DNA from 2 places in the Pseudalkalibacillus sp. Hm43 genome. Region 2 is predicted to be linked to the other one. Evidence: riboswitches for the same ligand, from Rfam matches in the RefSeq annotation. Region 2 holds a riboswitch; the other holds the start of a gene.
The links. A riboswitch is a leader RNA that binds a small molecule or an ion and turns the genes downstream of it on or off. The one in region 2 is predicted to bind glycine.

Region 1 (10,498 bases), 1.2 Mb from region 2:
CTTGAACTTTCTGTACCCGTCGTTCCACTATTTGATGGAATAGCTGTTTTGCCGATCATAGGAGATATTGATACGAATCGGGCGAAGCATATTCAAGAACGTGCAATTGAGCGTTGCGAGGAATTGAAGCTTGATCGAATCATCATCGATCTTTCTGGTGTGAGTGTAGTAGATACGATGGTTGCACAGCATCTCTTCCAACTGGTCAAAACCCTACGCTTGCTCGGTGTGAAAACGGCCATTACAGGCATCCGATCAGCAGTAGCGATTACAGCCGTCAATCTGGGAATCGAGTTGAACGACTTGAATATCTATACGACACTGCAGCTTGCTCTAGAAGCATTAGGATATGGGAAAGTGAAAGAGGAAACCATTATTTGATCCATATGAAAAAGTATATCAATTGGGAGCTCGTCGTCCTGTTGCTCCTGCTTCAGTGGTTGATCAAACCGATCGGGGTGGATCTAAGCGAATATATATTGGAGCGCATTTTTTTAGGGATATTCTTTTTCATACAGTTGATCATAACCTGGCAAAAAGTCATTTTGACTAGAAGGATTTATTGGTTGATGGCAGGGGTTTTCGGATTGACCGGATTCATGTTGGCACTCAACTTATATATGGAGGGACATGATGGAGTTTCCTCAGCGTTCCTCGGTTTATTGTTACCTTGGTTTATCGAACATAAGAAAAAGATAAACGAAGGTACAAACGAGATGAACGAATCAGTATGATTATTGCAAATAATCGTCGGTGTAATCTTGTCCTAGCGTTACTCTACCTATTCCTTCTTCCGCCAGCTTTTTCTGCAGTTGTTCCAATACATAGAGCGTCACCATTTCAGCGAGATCTTCATGTGCCAACTCATCGAGATGGTCGAAGATCTCTTCTTTACTTTTTGAATCCAGGATGCCGAACACAATCGGGTAGATGTCCTCTTCATCGGCTGAGAAGTGGAATTTGAACGTGTCATATATTTCGTCGACCAATTTCATTGTGCAATCACCTCCGTGTTAATTTACCCACGTACAAATGCCCTCATACGTGTAGAGATTTTCAAAGAAATTTTGTATAATGGGAGTATAAAATCGAACGATAACTTCATACTAGAAAATGTGGTCGTTGGGCTATAGCCAAGCGGTAAGGCAACGGACTTTGACTCCGTCATGCGTTGGTTCGAATCCAGCTAGCCCAGCCATACATAACATGAAAACACTCCAGAGTTTGGAGTGTTTTTTTATATGCATAATAAGGGTAACCTAACCTCGTTGAAGCGTAACATTTGGACCTATTATGAATCCTTGATATCATCATGGTAACTTTAAAATGTAAAATAACTAACAAAAAGAAAGAGGGATACAATGTCAAACGAACTTTTTCAAGAAGGTAAATTAGGAAATGTTTCCGTGAAAAACCGATACATCGTCGCCCCAATGACACGGGTAAGTGCTGATGAAGATGGTCAGGCTAACGACCGAATGAAGGCCTATTACGAGCGTTATGCTGAAGGCGGATTCGGTACCGTGATCTCTGAAGGGCTTTATCTGGATGAGTCGTACAGCCAGGGATACTACAATCAACCCGGACTTGCGAATGAAAAACAGATGCATGCCTGGAAGCCGATTGTAGAAACGGTTCAAGCACATGGTGCGAAAATGATTGCCCAGCTCATGCATGCTGGCGGGCAAGCTCAAGGCAACCGTTATACAGATGAAACGATAGCACCATCGGCTATTGCTCCAAAAGGAGAACAGCTTCCGTTTTATGGAGGTTCTGGCCCATTCCAAACGCCTAAGGAAATAACAGGAGAACAAATCAATGATGTGAAGAAAGCTTTCGTAGATGCTGCTAAGTACGCGAAGGAAGCTGGATTTGACGGGGTAGAAATCCATGGTGCCAATGGTTACCTACTCGATCAGTTCTTGACCGATTATTTGAACCATCGTGATGACCAATATGGCGGTTCTCTTGAGGCACGTCTTCAACTGACGCTAGAAGTCATTGAAGAAGTGAGAAAGGCGGTCGGGAACGATTACATGGTTGGAATCCGGATCTCTCAAGGAAAAGTAGCCGATCAAGGTTACAAGTGGCCGAACGGAGAGGAAGATGCAGAATACATTTTCCGTACACTTGGAAAAACGACCCTTGATTACATTCACGTGACCGACGGAGATGCAACTGAATCCAGTTTTGGTGAGGGCACGAAAACGTTGGCTGCTGCAGCGAAAGAATTCGGTGGTCTTCCGACAATCGCAAACGGTGGTCTTGGTGAACCAGAGAAAGCTGAATCTCTGTTGGAAAAAGGGGAATCCGACTTTGTGAGCCTTGGTACAAGTGCTCTCGCAAACCCGGATTTGCCAAACCGTGTAACAAAAGATGCTGAACTGAAAGAATTCAATGCGAAAGAGATCTTGATGCCTCAAGCAGAAATCAAGGATGTTGAATTAGAAGCAGAAGTGATTAGCGAATAGTAATGAATATTTGAACAGACCTGTTGTGATTCACAACAGGTCTGTTTTTTCTACATATGAAGATTCATTAGTAAAAACGTACTCATTCTATACAGATACAAAGGATTCTCGGGGTCAGGACAGAAGTAGGTCATATGGAAGATTTGTACAAAACAAGGGGGATTTTGATGGGAAAGTGGACTCACGCAGTCGTTTTTATGAGCGTCATTGGATTTGTATTGTTCTTTGTGCCCGGAAATGATTTTCCTCCTGATACACTGGATGCCTCGCTTTTACAAGAGGTGGAGGCTGAAGGTGATCTGACTGAAGAGATGAAAAAGTCGATACCGACATCCTATGAAGCAAATTCTACAGAAACAGCTCTAAAAGCATTGCCTTATCGGGTAACACTTCCCGAAAGCTTGCCATTTGAAGCAGAGCCTTTCCAGGTCCTTGATATCAAAGATTGGAATGATAAAGACGGGAAAGATATCCGGATTGAATTGAGAACCGTTTCAAAAGAAGATGAAGGCTGGATCATGATTGAGGCGGATGATTATGAAAATGGCCGTTACAAACTAGGGATTACTGAAACTGTAGAACTGGTCGACGGTGTGAAAGCGGAGTTTAAAACCAATCAGTCTCTGGAATCGAGCATGCTTCATTGGTCAGTAGAAGGTGTGCATTTTGCAATCAACTACAAGTATGAAGGCGAACCTTACGAGAAAGACCGTCATATCGAAGTTTTGAAAGACTTAGCCAATCAAATGTTGAAAGGTATGTAAGCGGTTACGGTTTGTGAAGAAAACTTTTGACAAATGTGCCTGAAATCCGACATAATGAAAGAAGAAATGTATATGCGCGAATGAAGGTCGTGGGAGAGTCGGGCGCAGGAAGCCGACACCGAAGGAGCAAGCTTCAAAAAACCATGAAGCAAATCTCTCAGGTAAATGAACTACGATCTGACGCATCTCTGGAGAGAGCGAAAGCCACCAAAGGGGTACGAATGAAACTCTCAGGTAAAAAGGACAGAGCGGGTGAAATCACCTTCTTTGTCCTTTTTATGTGTTTTTTTATATATACTCGTTCTCTAAATTAAAGGAGGCGTTACGATGGGTTATAACAGTTGTTTCGATATAATCGGACCGATCATGGTCGGTCCGTCCAGTTCACATACAGCCGGTGCAGTTTGGATCGGTAGAGCGGCATACGAATTGTTAGGCTGCGTACCGGAGGAAGTTGAGATCCAGCTCTTCGATTCGTTTGCAGAAACGTATCAGGGGCATGGTACGGATAAAGCTTTACTAGGTGGATTGCTTGGCTATGATACCGAAGATGAACGGATTAAACACGCTTATGAACTGGCTGAGGAAGCCAATCTCACTTACGAATTTACTTTTGAAGAGAACTGCAGCGAGTTTGAGCATCCGAACGTAGCGATTCTCCGTGTCAAAACGGGGTCACGTACACTTGAAATCGGGGGAGCTTCCGTCGGTGGAGGACTGTCCCAAATTTTTAGAATCAACAATGATAAAGTGGACTTTTCTATAAGTACACATGATGATTTACAACGGATTGTGCAATCGATGACTGAACAAGTTGGTCGATAATTGTGGAGGTGAACCGTATGGATATTCAATCTACTGTTGATTTGCTCGATTATTGTGAGCGAGAAAATAAAACGATCGCTGAAGCAATGATTGATCAGGAACACATCAAATCGGGAAGATCGAAAGAACAGATCTTCGAGATGATGAAAGAGCGCCTTCTGAAGATGGAGAATGCCGTAGAACAGGGACTTCATGACGCATCAGAAGCACCAAGCGGCATTTCAGGTGGCGATGCGGTGAAAATGAAAGCCTATATCGAAGCGGGAGATGTCCTTTCCGGTTCAATCATCAGTGATGCGATGGCATGCTCGATGGCAACATCAGAAGGCAACGCACGGATGGGCGTCATTGTCGCGACACCAACTGCTGGAGCAGCTGGGATTTTACCAGGGGTATTGTTCTCACTGAAGAAAAATACAAACCTTGATAACGATGATCTCGTAATGGGACTATTCACTGCAAGTATGCTCGGATATATTATTGCGAACCGTTCCTTCATTTCAGGTGCAGCAGGAGGTTGTCAGGCGGAAGTCGGTTCAGCGACTGCAATGGCAGCCGGAACCATCGTTGAATTGAAGGGTGGATCCCCACGTCAAGCCGTCCATTCTACAGCTATGGCGATGAAATCCCTGCTCGGTCTCGTTTGTGACCCGGTAGCAGGTCTTGTTGAAGTGCCATGTATCAAGCGAAATGTGATCGGTACATCCATTGCTTTCTCTTCCGCTGATATGGGTCTTGCAGGTGTTGAAAGCCGGATTCCATGTGACGAAGTGATTGATACGATGTATGATATAGGTAAAAACATGCCACGTGCTCTCAAAGAAACAGCACTCGGAGGGCTGGCTGTTACACCGACAGGTCAGAAAGTGAAAGAGCGTTTGTTCTCGAAGTCCAGTCTGGTCAAGAGACTCAGAGGAGGAGAAGAAGATGAATCTGACGATCACGGAAGAAGCGCTTCAACAGTTGAAACAGCTGACATTGGAAAAGGATAAGATTCTTCGCATCGATGCAGAAATGCAGGGTGGATGCGGAACGATGATGAAATTCAAGCTCATTGAGGATGACTCCAGAAAAGGAGATATTGTCATCCATTCGGATGGAATGGACTTTCATATCGACTTGTTTACAAAACGAAATTTAGATGAGGAACTGACATTGGATTACGATTCGGAGACAGGCTTCATTTTTGAATCCGAATGGGGCCCGATGGGGCTTGAATGTCACCTTGCTTAAAAACAACTGCCGATTATGGCAGTTGTTTTTTTGTGGAGATTTTTTTAATAAACTATACAAAATTCCATTATTTACATAATATTCAAACTAATGTAACATGTAGAATATGTCGATTAATCATACATATTAGGGGTTGGGGATAATGAAAAAGTTTGGAGTTCTAAGTGTTGAATTTATCCTTACCATTGTCGGAATCGTTCTCTTAGGTAAGTTGCCCTTCTTGTTCTTTGACATGAAGGGATTCACAGGGGTTCAGAAATTGCTGGATAATGGAACGCTGAATGATGCGTCGTATCTAGGTTATGGGTTCGAATGGAACTGGTCTCGTTACATGTCAGAAGTGATGCGGACAGGCTATGAGCTTTCTCATCTTACTTCATTGGACTATTATTACCTCGGTAAATTTTATCCTGTCTTTCCGACAATGTGGGAGTATTTCCTTTACTCTATGCAAATTTTCAGTGCAGCAATCGTCCTTTCCATTTGCATTGCCGGATTAGTAACCTATCTAATCATGCTTTCTCCAAATCAAACGGTTCGCAAGATTGGTCAAGGAACTGCATCTTTGTTTCAAGCGATACCGGATGTTCTGCTGATCATCGGTTTACAAGTTGCTTTCATTTTTTTATTTAAAAAGACCGGAGTGTTGATTTTCAATGTTCACTCTTCATTTGGTGACGAAGCATACGCCCTCCCAATCATCTGTCTATCAATATTACCTTCTGTATTCTTGATCAAAACAATGTCCTTGAAATATGAAGATGAGCTGGAAAAAAGGTATGTGGAAACTGCGCTGGCGAAAGGTGTGAAGCGGAGCTCAATATTGGTATTACATGTATTGAGAAACACCCTAGTGAGCTTCTTCCACAATTATAAAGTCCTGTTCTGGTTCATGTTATCTAATTTGTTGATGCTTGAAATACTGTTCAGTATGGATGGGTTCATCCAATTCTTATGGAGGGCTGGTACAATCAATCCTCATATCTTTACGATTGGGATCCTTATGATCTTCATCCCATTCTTTATCATCTTTGTTCTTAGCGGATTGTTGATTTCTAGAATTGCAAATGATCAGGAGGGGGTGTTCGGATGATTGTCCGGTTATGGAAGAGTCCTTTTTTCATTTTCCCATTCATCTTGTTGGTTGCGCTTTTTAGTTTGAGTGTCTATTACGATTTACATATTAAAGAGACGGTACCAGAACCACAGGCTTACATGGATGCAAATGGGGATGGAAGATTACAAGCTGCTCCATACCCTCCTTCAGAGCGATTTCCGATGGGGACGGATAAAACCGGATTTCCCTTACACTACAAGATACTAGAAGGAGCGAAATACACGATCGGTTTAGCTTTTGTTATCACAAGTTTGAGAATGATCTTATCTTTATTTTTCGGATTGACTTTACGGAGGTTTCTCCTGAAAATTCAAATTGTCATCAAGGGTCTAACGAATTCGTTCAGTTTTGTTCCTCTATCATTGATTGCTTATTTCTTGTTGTCACCTGTTTTGGTCGTGTTCAGCTGGAGTTTTGAATCAAAGGTCCAATTGATCTTCTCAATATCGGTATTGACGTTGCTTGCTGTTCCGACGCTCACATTATTGATTTCCAGTGAAACAGACCAAATTATGAAGGAAGAATTTATTGATAATTCAAGGATTTTAGGCGGTAGCTATTTTCATGTGTTAAGCAAACATGTTAGACCATATTTGGTCCCTAGGCTCTTCATCATGTTCAATCAACAGATGATACAGGTCTTGCTTATTTTCGCTCACTTAGGTGTGCTCGGGATGTTCATAGGGGGGACTGATTTCGAAAATGTCGAAACGGAACCGATGGCAGGTAATGAGATGGCAGAAAAGTCGATTGTCACTCAAATTACTTCTTTATCCAGTGAATGGGGTGGATTAGTTGCAGGTGCCACAAAGTCTGGAATGCTTCTGAATACGTGGCAGCTCCTTTATCCAGGTATCGCTTTTGGATTGACGATTCTCGCATACATGCTCATGTTGGAAGGGGTTAAACGGTCGTTACTTCCGAAGAGAAAGCGGAAGAAGTATCCCAAACCATCTATTGTCCAGAGCAGCACATTATCTGAGGAGCATGATTTCAAAAAAGTTTCCAACCAATAAAGAGTGAAAGAATCAGAGCCCATCTGTGCTCTGATCTTTTTAATGAGGAGCTCTCTTACAACCATTTCCATTTTATGTCGTCCTTCTAATAGGAGGTTATTGTTTATTAGGGGGGGGTGTATTGTGCGTACGTTCGGAATACTTGTACTAGAATTTTTTCTTACCGTAATTGGCATCCTTTTGCTTGGGAAATTACCGTATCTACTGTTCGACATGGAATCACTTGTTGTCATCCAAAAAGCGATCGATACCGGGAAAATTAGAAATGCATTGTATTTGTCCTATGATATCGGCCTGTATTGGGAGCAGTACAAACAGGCTTTATTGGAAACTGGAAAGCAACTATCACAATTGAAACAATTGACGTATTACGACAATGGTTATGAGTTACCCGTTTTCCCGATGATGTGGGACCTGTACAAAGATTCGATGAAAATCCTAGGGGCTTCTTTCGGCCTATCTCTGATTGTATCGACGTTGTTGACCTACAGCATCATGTGGTTCATGAATGTCAAGGTGAGGAAGGTATTTGGCACGATTATAAACGGTGTCCAGATCATTCCGGATGTTTTCCTCATCTTGTTCTTTCAATTTCTAATCATCTACATCTATCGGAAAACGGATGTATTGCTGTTCGACATCCTATCCTTTAATGGAGATAATGCGTACTTATTGCCGATTATCTGTCTATCCATACTTCCGACAGTGTTTTTGACGAAGATCCTATTACATATCTTTGAGGAAGAGGCGGAAGCAAGATATGTCGAAACTGCGAAGTCGAAAGGCGTGAAGTGGAGCAGGATCCTGATCTTCCACATCTTCAGGAATACGGTTGCGAATTTGTTTTACAACGCAAAAACGCTCTTTTGGTTCTCATTGTCGGCTTTATTGATGCTCGAGATCCTTTTCAATATGAATGGGTTCACAACTTTCATATGGGAGCACGGAATCATCACGCCTGAAGTTTTCATCATCGGTATGTTCATGCTCTTTTTTCCGTTTTTCTTTATATTTGTAATTGGCGGCCTGATCGTCTCCAAATATTCTCTCAATCAGAATGAGGTGTTTGTATGATGATCAAACGTATCTTCATGAATCCATTGTTTCTGATTGGATTCTTGTTCATTGTCGGATTACTGGGAGGAAGCTTTTATTTTGATTTGGTGATGAAAGACAACTTACCTGACAGAACGACCATCCTATACGATGAGGAAGGTCTGCCGAGGTATACCGCACCGTTTCCGCCGATGAAGGAATATCCCTTAGGGACGGACAAAAACGGCTACCAGGTCCTGTACAAAATTCTGGAAGGTGCGAAGTATACCATCTTGATCGCCTTCTTCATTACCGTATTGCGCATGGTGTTCTCTACCTTCTTCGGCATCGTCTTCCGGAGGGTCTTGTTGAAGGTGGAACGGATCATAAAAGGACTGATCAATTCCTTTCATTTTGCTCCGTTGTCCTTGATTGCCTACTTCGTGGTTGCTCCTGTGGCGTTGATTTTCAGTTGGAGCTTCAGTGCCGAAACAGAAATCATTTTTTCAATAGCAGTACTGACCTTGCTCGCAGTTCCGACCTTATCACTATTGATCATGAATGAGACCGACCAGATTCTCCAATACGAGTTCATCCGTAATGCAAAGATTCTTGGCGGAAGTCATCTGCATGTTATGAATAGGCACGTTGGACCATATCTGGGTCCGAAGTTATTCATCATTTTCAATCAGCAGATGATTCAAGTCTTGTTGTTGTTTGCCCATCTAGGTGTGTTGGGATTGTATATCGGGGGTCCTGAATTCAAATCGACGATTAAAGAGCCGACCTATATGAATGAGGTGATGGAGGGGAAGGAGCCTGAAGTCATCCAGACGATCACCTCCATGTCCAACGAGTGGGGTGGACTGATAGCGATTGCCCGTAAGGAATTTCTCATGTATCCTTGGCAGATCTATTTCCCAGCCCTCGCTTTCGCTTTGACGATTCTCGCTTTCACCCTCATGTTGGAAGGGATGAAAAGAGCGGCTAATATCCAAGTGGAACGTACTCGTCAGACAGAGAATTCTACGGAATCACCTGATAGGATAAAAGAGGAAGACTTCAGACAAATTAGAGATGAAAAAATTTCGTAGTAAAGAGGGATCGTATGACGATACAAGAACAGGACCGATATTTTCTCGAGATGGCTATGGACGAAGCAGAACGAGCCGAAAGTGAAGGAAGCATTCCGATCGGGGCAGTTCTGGTTGGTCCAGATGGAAATTCATATGTGACTGGACGGAATCGTGTGCATACGAAGCACGATTCAACCGCTCACGCCGAAGTGGATGCAATCCGCAACGCAGGTGATGCATTGATTAAGAACGGACAGGACCGCCAATATACACTTTATACGACGGTGGAACCATGTGTCATGTGCACAGGCGCAATCTATTTATCCAATATCAAGAGAGTAGTATGGGCTTTAGATGATGGGAATTTAGGTGGTTACCGCATGCTGAGTGAAAGTCCTCAATACAAGGAGAGGTTCGTCAACATCGTTTCGGTGTCAATGCCGTTCATTGATTTGGCCAAAGTGCAAAGAGAACGGATGATTCGCTGGGGAGTGGAGAACGGGAAAAACAACAGTTGGCCCGAAATCGACAAAGAAACCTAAAGGATTCTTCCGAGCAATCAAGAATGCATAATACAGATCTTTAAAAAATCTGAGGAGGTCTGTATCGAATGCATGTCCAATCGATTATTGATGAAATCAACCAATTAGGTGAAGAAATTCTGAAAAAGAAAAAACAACTCGCAGAATTACGGAAGGAAGTCCCTGAACAGGAAGTTGAAAATTATCGTTTTCGCAACCGTGATGAAGAGGAAGTGACGCTGTCCGAGTTGTTTGATGATAAGAATGAATTGATTGTCATTCATAATATGGGAGTCGGCTGCAACTACTGTACGTTGTGGGCGGATGGTTTCAATGGGGTTTATCATCATCTCATTGAGAGAGCTGCCTTTGTGGTGAGCACACCGGACGAGCCTGGTGTGCAAGAGGATGTCGCGGCCGAAAGGGGATGGAAGTTCCCG
Region 2 (10,498 bases):
CAATTGGGACATCTATTAAAAGGAGGTCTATCCATCCCACAAGCATTGCAGCTTTTTCAGCAGCAAAGTCATATGCCATTCTTTCAGGAGGAAGCGGGTCAGCTCATATGTGAACTGAGGACAGGTGAATCATTCAGTAAGATCATACAGGAAAGAGTGTTTTATCTACCAGAGCTGTCTCAAGTGATTCACTTCGGACAGTCCAATGGTCAGCTGGGTCAGGAGTTGATCCTTTATAGTGACATGCTGTTGGAACGGACTGATGAACAAATCCAAAAGTCGCTGACCTTCATCCAACCGATTTTATTCAGCCTGATTGGTGGCGTTATCTTAACGTTATTCTTATCCGTCATGCTGCCGATTTTTCGAATGTTCCAATCCCTTTAAGATGAAAGGAGATTTGTATGTGTCGTTTGAAAGCAAATGAGTCCGGCTTTACTTTGATCGAAATGTTGATTGTGATCCTGATCATTTCAATTCTATTGCTGATCGCTGTACCAAATATGGCGAAGAACAGTCATGTTGTAAAAGAAAAAAGCTGTGAAGCGACCATTCAACTGGTGCAAAGCCAGGTAGCGGCTTATGAGGTCGAGAAGGGTGAACTTCCTGCCGATTTCACTGTGATGAGTGAATACATCGATCGTTGGAAATGTCCGGATGGAGAGGAACTACAGCTTGAGAATGGGAAAGTGGTACGTCCGAGTGAAACAGTCCAGACAAATTGAAGGCGGGTTTACGATGATTGAAGTGGTGATGGTATTATCTCTTCTTGTTCTCATGATGGGAGTGGTGGTCATCAACTTAAAGCCTCTTCAAGAAAGCAGAGAGGTGCAACAATTCATCCAACTCCTTACTTCAGATCTCCATTATGCACAACAGTATGCACTCACCGAACGAGCAAAAGTACAAGTGAAATTCAATAATGCGACCAAGCAATATACCATTCAATCCGGTCCTATGAAAAAGATCAAGTCTGTAGAATACCCTGAAGGTCTTTATTTTCAAGAAGTGTCAACAGGTCTGGTTTTCGAATACAGCAGCAACGGTACCATTCAAAAAGGGGGTACGATTTTGCTGCGATCTAAGAGGGGATCGTACAAAATCGTCTTCTTGCTTGGTAAAGGACGTTTCTACATTGAACAATTGTAGAGGGTGGACACTTCTGGATACAATGATTGGATTCAGTCTGTTCATGTTTACTATCGTATCGGTTGCCCCGATTCTACATGAGATTTATCAGGAAAGAGTGACGCTTCAGGAAGAAAGTATCGCGATCACTATGTGTCACAACCTATTACAAGAATGGCAGGTTACAAGAGCATTACCTGCATCAAATGTCCACTCGGACAATAATGGGAAAACCTTTAACGTGTCATGGGATCAAAATGCAGAGGTCATGAAAATTTGTTTAGATTGGAAGGGTTCGAATGACAGGGCGAAATCAGTATGCGGTGAAGTTAGATGAGCAAGGCATTACGATGCTTGAAACGGTATTGAGTCTGATTTTGTTTCTCGCATTCGTTTCATTAGTGCCATCCATGTATCAGCTGATTTTTTCAACTGATGGAACCTCATTGCACCGACAAGAAGTGAATCTCTTTTTTGAACAAGCCGATAAGGAGATCCAGGGTTCGACGGATGCTGAAATCAGTTCAAACAAGTTATACTTGACTCAACCAAGTGGGAAACTCATTACGTATGAGAAGAATGGGAACCGGGTGATTCGCAAGGTGGATGGAAGAGGCTTTGAAATCATCCTTCAACGGATTGAAGCGATTGATTTTTCTCTTCTTCATACGGTAGTATCAATTACAGTTGAAGCGAACGGACAAAGATTCACACATAAGTCTATCCTCGTCCAGTCATTCTTGAATCAATGAAACAGGGCGGGTATATGACAGCGTTGTCCGTCATGTTGTCCATCCTTCTCGTTTCGGTGACGGTATACAACATTCAGATCTTGAATAGCGAACGGGATTTCATCCGGACGAAAACCAGTTGGTTTCAAACATCGATCCTTTTACAGCTTTCAAGAGAGGAGATACTTCCACAATTACGTTCCGCTCAGCTCAAAAGTGGTGATGTTGGGGTATTCAATCATTCCGTGGGGAGAGTGGAGTATTTCATAACCGATTATGTAGAAGGTATAATCAAAGTACGGTTTGAAGCTGAAGGAACGCGTTTCGGAAAAGGTACGGGTTTATTGTATTATGATTATGTTAACGAACAAGTCATTCAGTGGGTGGTGGTCTAGTGAAAACGATATACTTGACTGGTTTCATGGGGGCAGGGAAAACGACAGTTGGAAAAGTGCTTGGAGAACGGATGAAGATGCAGGTCATTGATTTAGATGCATACATTGAAGAAAAATTATCTTGGAAAATCCCCACGATTTTTGAGCAGAAAGGGGAAGTCTATTTCCGGGATGAAGAACAGAACGCCCTTCGTGAACTACCAACGAACGAAGTCATCATAACGACTGGCGGCGGTGTTGTAATAAGAAAAGAGAATCGCCAATTCATGAAACAAAACGGTTATGTTATTTACTTGGATGCAGAGGTGGATACGATTTATGACCGATTGTCAGGAGACGACGGCAGACCGCTTGCGAAAGGGAAGTCCAAATCGGAGTTGGCCCGACTAGCAGAGCGACGTCAACCGTATTACGAAGATGCCCACTTTACTGTGCAAACAGATCATAAGACAGTCGAACAAATAGCCGATGAAATACAGGAATGGATAAAAGCAACCGAGATTGTCTAGAATGTATGGTAAAAACGGGTGATCAGGATGTCGTTGAATGATCTCATCAAGTATCTTACTCAACAATTTGTAAAATACGTGGATCAGCCAAAAGAAGACCGGAAGAAAACGAAAGAAGGGCGAAAGGAAGAAAAAGCACCACTTTCTGTGAAGTGGTTCGGCCTCGTTCCGATGGCGATCTCCATGTTCATAAAGAAAAAGTAAAGGATGGGTCATCATCACGTGACCCATCCTTTATTTCTTTCAAATCATTGCATCTGTCTTTTTCCGAAGACGAAAGAACTGGTAGCATGCTGAACCGATGCACAAAATACCTGCAGTAATGAACAGTTTCGTGAATAATGCAGCCCCGATTGTCGGTGATTGGATCATGAAGCTCGAACTGATCAATAGCGATGCACCAAAGCAAGAAAAGAAGAGAATCCCTTTTCGTTGGTTGTTAAAAGATCTGTAAGCCACTAAAACGATTATGTATAGTAGACTTGTAGCCATCAAGAGCGGAAAAGTCGGTTCGAATTTCGCTGCGTAAAAGAAAAAGTCCAGCTGTGATATATCGCTTTCCTGAGTCACTTCACCACTGAAGGGTGTCGTGTACTTCCATTCCCATGGATCATTAAGCAAAGCGCTCCCCTCATACCATGCTACAGCAGTTGCAAATAAGAATAACATGATAGCAAACCCGATCTGGATGATGAAACCCATGCTTTCACACCTCTCTTTTTCCCTCATTTTACCACTAAATTCCTTTTAGAAAAGCAAAAAAAGTGCGAATCGTTCTCGCACTTTTCGTTATTGCATCATCGTATGGTTCGATAGATAGAACATACCACCGTTGATGATTTGTACAATCACTTTCGGTTCATACAACTCTTTTAACGCTTGCTTTTCAACATGATAGGATTCAGGCAACACTTCAACGTCTCGGTAGAAGTGATCAAGTAATTCATCATCCTCTTGCCAACGTTTACGGGCATCGATGGACCATTGAGGGTCATCCTCTCGGATCGTTTGTTCAACATAAGACTCGATCCTTTTGATTCCACTTACCGGCTTGATCATCGAGCTCATCGTATAGCAATAATCCGGAATTTTCGGTGTCAGTGGTTTAACCTGTAAAAGGGATTGGAACTCGCTGACCATCATACCGTTGATCAGATTCAATCCGATTGAATGCAAGAGATCTTTTTTCCGATCGCATTGGTAAGATACTTTGATGTTCAATCCGAGCCACGGTACTAGCGGAATATAGGATTGGTTATTCTGCATCACATTCTCATACAACCGGATATAAGATCCCAACTGTTTTGTTGATTGGAAGATTTGATGAAGCCTCGGAGAACCGAAGTGAATGAACTCTCCATCACCACTCCCATCCTCTGCTTGTTCTGTGCGCAACTTCAATTTCATCGGATTAGGTTCAGCACCGGTCATTTGTTGATAATGCCAATAGAAGGGTCTATTCATCAACAACTTATCCAATTCAATCGTCAACTGGACATGGAGCATGTTGTTATAACGTTCCAACAACTCGCAATCATTCGCGTTGAAGTATCGCTCAAGGAAATTATGAATGTCCTTCTGAAGCATATGAATCCCCCTCGTCCTCATTATACGTTAAGAGTGATGTCAGATTATCCATCTTGATCCGTACTTCCCCGTCTGTATCCGAATCATAGAAAATATCCCGGATATGTTGCTCGATGTTCTTCATACCGACACGTGAGAGGATCTCATCCAGGTCACCGATGACGTTTTCAAACAAGTTGATTTTCTCGTATAACAATCGTAGGATGTGTTCTTCAATCGTGTTTTCCGTTGCGAAATTATAAATATGCACATCATGTTCCTGACCGATCCGGTGGACACGGCCGATTCGTTGTTCAATACGCATCGGGTTCCATGGCAGGTCATAGTTGATGATATGTTGGCAAAATTGGAGGTTGATTCCTTCTCCACCTGCTTCGGTGGCAATCAAAACCTTCGCATGGTTTTTGAACAGATGCGTCATCCAGTCTTTTTTGTTCCGCTTGAAACCGCCTCGGAATGGAACGGAACTGATTCCGTGCTGCTTCAGGTACCACTGTAAATACAATTGGGTGGCCCGGTACTCGGTGAAAATGATGACCTTATCGTCAATCGACTGGATGATCTCCAGAGCCTTTTCAGCTTTCGAGTTCCGATCGACGTTCTCGATCTCCTGCATCAGGTTGATAGCTGAATTTCGGGCTTCATCACTGATGCCATCTTTTTCGGACATCGCTTTCAGCGTTAGGAAAACTGCTTCCCGGCTGCTGCAAACTTCACGCTGGAGAGTGATTGTAGAAAAGGCGTGCTGTTGTGCGAGTGTCGTATTTTTCCTTGTATTCGTAATGGATTCATACAACTGTCTTTCGGTAGGTGAGAGGGTGATCGGAATCGTCTTGACGATCCGTTTCGGCCACTTAAGACCGGTATCTTCTCGTCGATTCCGCACCATCACCTTGTTGATCAATTGCTTCAGCTTTTCTTCATTCTGGACATTGTATTTTCCAGAGCGATACGCTTCATCGAAATATTCTTCATTTCCAAGATGACCCGGCTTCAGAAGTGATACTAGGTTGAACACTTCTTCCACACGATTTTGAATCGGCGTTGCAGTCAGCAACAGACAGTACTTCTTTTTCAAGTGTTGGACGAATTCATAGTTTTTCGTTTTCTTGTTTTTCAATTTATGTGCTTCATCAATAATGATCAGATCGTAATCCTGATTCAGGACGATGTCACGGTGAGGACTACGCTTTGCTGTGTCAATTGAGGACACGACTACATCACACTGTTCCCATACATACGCTTTCTTTTGCGGGACCGCTGGAATGAGGAATTTCGTGTTCAATTCATGCGTCCATTGGATGACAAGTGAAGCCGGAACGAGAATGAGAATTTTCTTCGCAAGCCCGCGAATCATGTATTCTTTCATAATCAGGCCAGCCTCGATCGTCTTACCAAGACCGACTTCATCAGCAAGAATACCTTTTCCGTTCATGTCCTCGATGACTTTCCTCGCCACCTCCAATTGGTGGGGGAGGATCTGGACATGTGGAATATGCCTTGGAGCTTGTAATCCAAGGAACTCAGGTATGATCAAGCTTTTCTCTGCTTCAAGTGCAAGTTGATATAACTCCCAGTTCGCCCAGGGTCCATCCTCGTCCATCCGCTTGAGGAAGTCCGAAGCCCAGGATTGATCATGTTGGATTGAAAACGTCATACTAGAAAACCCTTTCCAGAGATGTATTCAGCGTTAATGACGAACATTAAATATATGAGATTATGAAACGTTCGTTAAATGTGTTAAATAGAACGCTTTCATAGAAAAGATAATTGTCATTTTACGTCGTTCGATGATAAGATAGAACTAGTTTCATACTTAGTATGAACAAGCGAACTTAGAAATATAATAGCTGCTATTGATTTAGTCTGAACAGCCGGTGAAAATCGGCTGCATGAACCATATAGAGGCGAGTGAGAACAAGGGGAGAGACTACTCTTTGAAGTAGCGCCGAAGGAGCAAGCATTAGCGAATCTCTCAGGCAAACGGACTCTTGTTTGACGCAGCTCTGGAGAGTGTTCCGATGATGGAGCCACCAAAGGGGACAATCGCAGTTTGCTAACACTGCGATAAACTTTCAGGTACAAGGACAGAGAAGACAGATCAGTCTTCTTTGTCTTTTTCTGTTTTACAAAGACTGAAAGACAAATCTGGCAGCTAGATAACGAAACTTTAAATAAAAATAGAAGAGGAGAGATGTTCATGTCTACCTTGCAGCGAACACCATTATTTGAGCTGTACAAAGAGTACGGTGCGAAGGTAATCGATTTTGGAGGCTGGGAACTGCCTGTCCAGTTTTCTAGCATTAAAGAAGAGCATGAAGCTGTACGTACGAAAGCAGGATTGTTCGACGTTTCTCACATGGGTGAGGTCAGCGTGAAGGGTCCGGGTGCACTAGACTTCCTTCAATATGTCATGACGAACGACGTTTCGAAATTGAAGGATGGCGGAGCTCAATACACAGCGATGTGCTATGAAGATGGTGGCACGGTTGACGACCTTCTCGTCTATAAGCGTGCAGACGAAGATTATCTGCTCGTCGTGAACGCAGCCAATACAGAAAAAGATTATGATTGGCTCGTGAAAAATAAAAAAGGCGATGTCGAAATCAAGAACATTTCCGATGACGTTGCCCAGCTTGCACTTCAAGGACCAGTAGCTGAGCAAGTCCTTCAAAAACTGACGGATTACAACCTCAGTGAAATCGGATTCTTCAAATTTGCGGAAGACGTTGACCTGGATGGCACGAATGCGCTTGTCTCCCGAACTGGATACACAGGGGAAGATGGTTTTGAAATCTATTGCGACAGCCAAGATGCCCCAACGCTATGGAAGAAGATTTTAGAGACTGGAAAAGAAGACGGAGTGCAACCGATCGGCCTAGGTGCTCGGGACACACTACGCTTTGAAGCTCGCCTTGCTCTTTACGGTCAAGAGCTTACAGCTGAGATCTCTCCACTGGAAGCAGGTATCGGATTTGCGGTCAAAGTGAAAAAGGAAGCCGATTTCATCGGAAAAGAAGCCTTGACGAAGCAGAAAGAAGAAGGCCTCAAGCGAAAGCTCGTCGGCATTGAGATGATCGAAAAAGGCATTCCACGTACACACTACGAAGTTTTCAAAAATGATGAAAAAATCGGAGAAGTGACGACTGGAACGCAATCTCCTACACTAGGTAAAAACCTTGGACTAGCCATCATCAACACGGAGTATGCGGAACTTGGCACAGAAGTCGAAGTACAGGTCCGTAAACGCCGACTAAAAGCAGAAGTGGTTAAAACGCCTTTCTATAAACGTTAAATAACGAGGGGGAATGAATGGTGAAATTCCGTTACTTACCAATGACAGAGCAAGACGAAAAGGACATGTTAGCCGAAATCGGCATCGATTCCATTGATGAGCTGTTTGCTGATATCCCTGAAAACGTACGATTCAAAGGGGATTTGAATATCTCAGAAGCAATTCCTGAGCCGGATCTGATGAAGAAGATGACGAAGCTCGCGAACAAAAACGTCAACACGAAGGAGTACGCATCATTTTTAGGTGCAGGAGTGTATGATCACTACATTCCATCCATCGTCAATCACGTCATTTCGCGTTCAGAATTCTATACAGCTTATACACCTTACCAGCCTGAGATTTCACAAGGAGAGCTTCAAGCGATCTTTGAATTCCAGACGATGATCTGTGAATTGACAGGCATGGAAGTAGCGAACTCCTCTATGTATGATGGACAAACGGCGTTGGCGGAAGCGTCTTTCTTAAGTGCAGCCCAAACGCGCAAGAAGAAAGTCATCGTCTCCAAGAGCGTCCATCCAGAAGCATTGAGCGTGCTTCATACGTATGCAAAAGGTCCGAACCTTGAAGTCGTAGAAGTGGAAGCATCCAACGGTACGACGGATTTAGAAGCGTTGAAGGCAGAGGTAGATGGAGATACAGCTTGTGTGATCGTCCAATACCCGAACTTTTTCGGACAAATTGAACCGTTGAAAGAGATTGAAGAAATCGTCCACTCTGAAAAAGCGATGTTCGTCGTCTCCAGCAACCCGTTGTCACTTGGTGCACTTACGCCACCAGGCAAGTTCGGTGCTGACATCGTCATCGGCGACGCACAACCATTCGGAATCCCGGCTGCCTTCGGTGGACCGCACTGTGGTTATTTTGCAACGACGAAGAAATTGATGCGTAAAGTACCGGGGCGTCTTGTCGGTCAAACGACTGACGAAGAAGGACAACGCGGATTCGTTCTGACTTTGCAAGCGCGTGAACAGCATATCCGTCGTGATAAGGCGACATCCAACATCTGTTCCAACCAGGCATTGAACGCATTGGCTGCATCTGTTGCCATGACCGCTCTTGGTAAAAAAGGCATCAAAGAAATCGCGGTGCAGAACTTGCAAAAAGCACACTACGCGAAGAAGCAGTTAGAAGCAGCGGGATTGGACGTTCATTTTAACGGGAAGTTTTTCAACGAGCTGGTTGTGAAGGTTTCGAGGCCAGTGAAAGACGTCAATAAAGCCCTGCTTGAAAAAGGATTCATTGGCGGTTACGACCTCGGTCAATACTACCCGGATCTCGACCAGCACATGCTGATCGCGGTAACGGAACAACGCACGAAAGAAGAAATCGATACATTCGTTAAAGAATTGGGGGGAGTCCAATGAGTCACGAAAAAGACCAAGCGCTCATTTTTGAATTGTCAAAACCAGGACGTGCAGGATACAGCCTGTCCGAATTAGATGTCCCGGAAACTCCCATTGAAGAAATGCTCGATGCTGACTATATCCGTGAGGAAGAGCCGGAGCTACCAGAAGTTTCCGAGCTTCAAATCATGCGACACTACACAGCATTATCGAAGCGTAACCACGGAGTAGATTCCGGATTCTACCCATTAGGTTCTTGTACGATGAAATATAATCCGAAAATCAATGAGGATGTCGCACGGATCCCAGGATTCGCACACATCCATCCCTATCAGGACGAAGATACGGTCCAAGGTGCAATGGAAATGATGTACGATCTTCAAACGTCACTAGAAGAGATCACCGGTATGGACGAAGTGACGCTACAGCCTGCAGCAGGTGCTCATGGTGAGTGGACTGGTCTCATGATGATCCGTGCCTTCCATGAGAAAAACGGAGACCACAACCGTACGAAAGTCATCGTTCCTGACTCTGCACACGGAACGAACCCGGCTTCTGCAGTCGTGGCTGGATTTGAGTCTGTAACGGTAAAATCAGATGAAAATGGCCTAGTAGACTTGGAAGACTTGAAGCGTGTCGTTGGTGAAGATACGGCAGCGTTGATGTTGACCAACCCGAATACGCTCGGTCTTTTCGAAGAGCATATCCTTGATATGGCACGAATCGTGCACGAAGCTGGCGGAAAGCTTTACTATGACGGAGCGAACATGAACGCAATCATGGGGCGTACCCGTCCAGGAGACATGGGCTTTGACGTCGTTCACTTGAACTTGCATAAGACGTTCACAGGTCCTCACGGAGGCGGCGGTCCAGGATCAGGTCCAGTCGGTGTGAAAAAGGACTTGATGCCATTCTTGCCGAAGCCGATTTTGAAGAAGACGGAAGAAGGGTATGTGTTCGATTACAACTTGCCGGATTCTATCGGCCGTGTGAAGCCATTTTACGGTAACTTCGGAATCAACGTCCGTGCTTATACGTATATCATGACGATGGGCCGTCACGGTCTGAAAAAGGTCAGTGATTACGCGGTATTGAATGCGAACTATATGATGCGCAAGCTCGCGCCACACTTTGACCTTCCATTCTCTCAACATTGTAAGCACGAATTCGTCCTTTCCGGGAAGCGTCAGAAGAAGCTTGGTGTCCGTACGTTGGACATGGCGAAACGCCTGCTAGACTTCGGTTACCACCCGCCGACCATCTACTTCCCTCTAAACGTTGAGGAAGGATTGATGATCGAGCCGACGGAAACGGAATCAAAAGAAACGTTGGATGAGTTCATCGAGGCAATGATTCAGATCGCGAAAGAAGCGGAAGAATCCCCTGAAGTGGTACAGCAAGCACCACATACTACAGTCATCAAGCGAATGGACGAAACGACAGCAGCACGTAAACCGATCCTTCGCTACGAAAAACAATAAAGATGAAGATGAAAGGACGGATCCCGGGT

Region 1: linked by a shared signal. The riboswitch ahead of ACXQIQ_RS06650 (serine dehydratase beta chain) and the one ahead of gcvT (glycine cleavage system aminomethyltransferase GcvT) in region 2 are both predicted to bind glycine.

Annotation. Positions count from the first base shown of each region.
Region 1 is NZ_CM135129.1:1,259,845-1,270,342, reverse strand. Features, by position in the region: gene ACXQIQ_RS06680 (STAS domain-containing protein) at 1-381, shown strand, start outside; gene ACXQIQ_RS06675 (hypothetical protein) at 378-734, shown strand; gene ACXQIQ_RS06670 (DUF6154 family protein) at 735-995, opposite strand; tRNA gene ACXQIQ_RS06665 (tRNA-Gln) at 1,124-1,198, shown strand; gene ACXQIQ_RS06660 (oxidoreductase) at 1,362-2,471, shown strand; gene ACXQIQ_RS06655 (hypothetical protein) at 2,639-3,235, shown strand; glycine riboswitch at 3,316-3,418, shown strand; gene ACXQIQ_RS06650 (serine dehydratase beta chain) at 3,563-4,060, shown strand; gene sdaAA (L-serine ammonia-lyase, iron-sulfur-dependent, subunit alpha) at 4,078-5,052, shown strand; gene ACXQIQ_RS06640 (iron-sulfur cluster biosynthesis family protein) at 4,988-5,293, shown strand; gene ACXQIQ_RS06635 (ABC transporter permease subunit) at 5,436-6,386, shown strand; gene ACXQIQ_RS06630 (hypothetical protein) at 6,383-7,426, shown strand; gene ACXQIQ_RS06625 (ABC transporter permease subunit) at 7,550-8,500, shown strand; gene ACXQIQ_RS06620 (ABC transporter permease) at 8,497-9,555, shown strand; gene ACXQIQ_RS06615 (nucleoside deaminase) at 9,570-10,079, shown strand; gene ACXQIQ_RS06610 (DUF899 family protein) at 10,148-10,498, shown strand, end outside.
Region 2 is NZ_CM135129.1:103,680-114,177, forward strand. Features, by position in the region: gene comGB (competence type IV pilus assembly protein ComGB) at 1-387, shown strand, start outside; gene comGC (competence type IV pilus major pilin ComGC) at 405-725, shown strand; gene comGD (competence type IV pilus minor pilin ComGD) at 703-1,149, shown strand; gene comGF (competence type IV pilus minor pilin ComGF) at 1,428-1,880, shown strand; gene comGG (competence type IV pilus minor pilin ComGG) at 1,895-2,254, shown strand; gene ACXQIQ_RS00515 (shikimate kinase) at 2,254-2,763, shown strand; gene ACXQIQ_RS00520 (YqzE family protein) at 2,791-2,967, shown strand; gene ACXQIQ_RS00525 (YjdJ family protein) at 3,007-3,465, opposite strand; gene ACXQIQ_RS00530 (YqhG family protein) at 3,553-4,350, opposite strand; gene ACXQIQ_RS00535 (DEAD/DEAH box helicase) at 4,328-6,007, opposite strand; glycine riboswitch at 6,262-6,351, shown strand; gene gcvT (glycine cleavage system aminomethyltransferase GcvT) at 6,551-7,645, shown strand; gene gcvPA (aminomethyl-transferring glycine dehydrogenase subunit GcvPA) at 7,666-9,009, shown strand; gene gcvPB (aminomethyl-transferring glycine dehydrogenase subunit GcvPB) at 9,006-10,469, shown strand.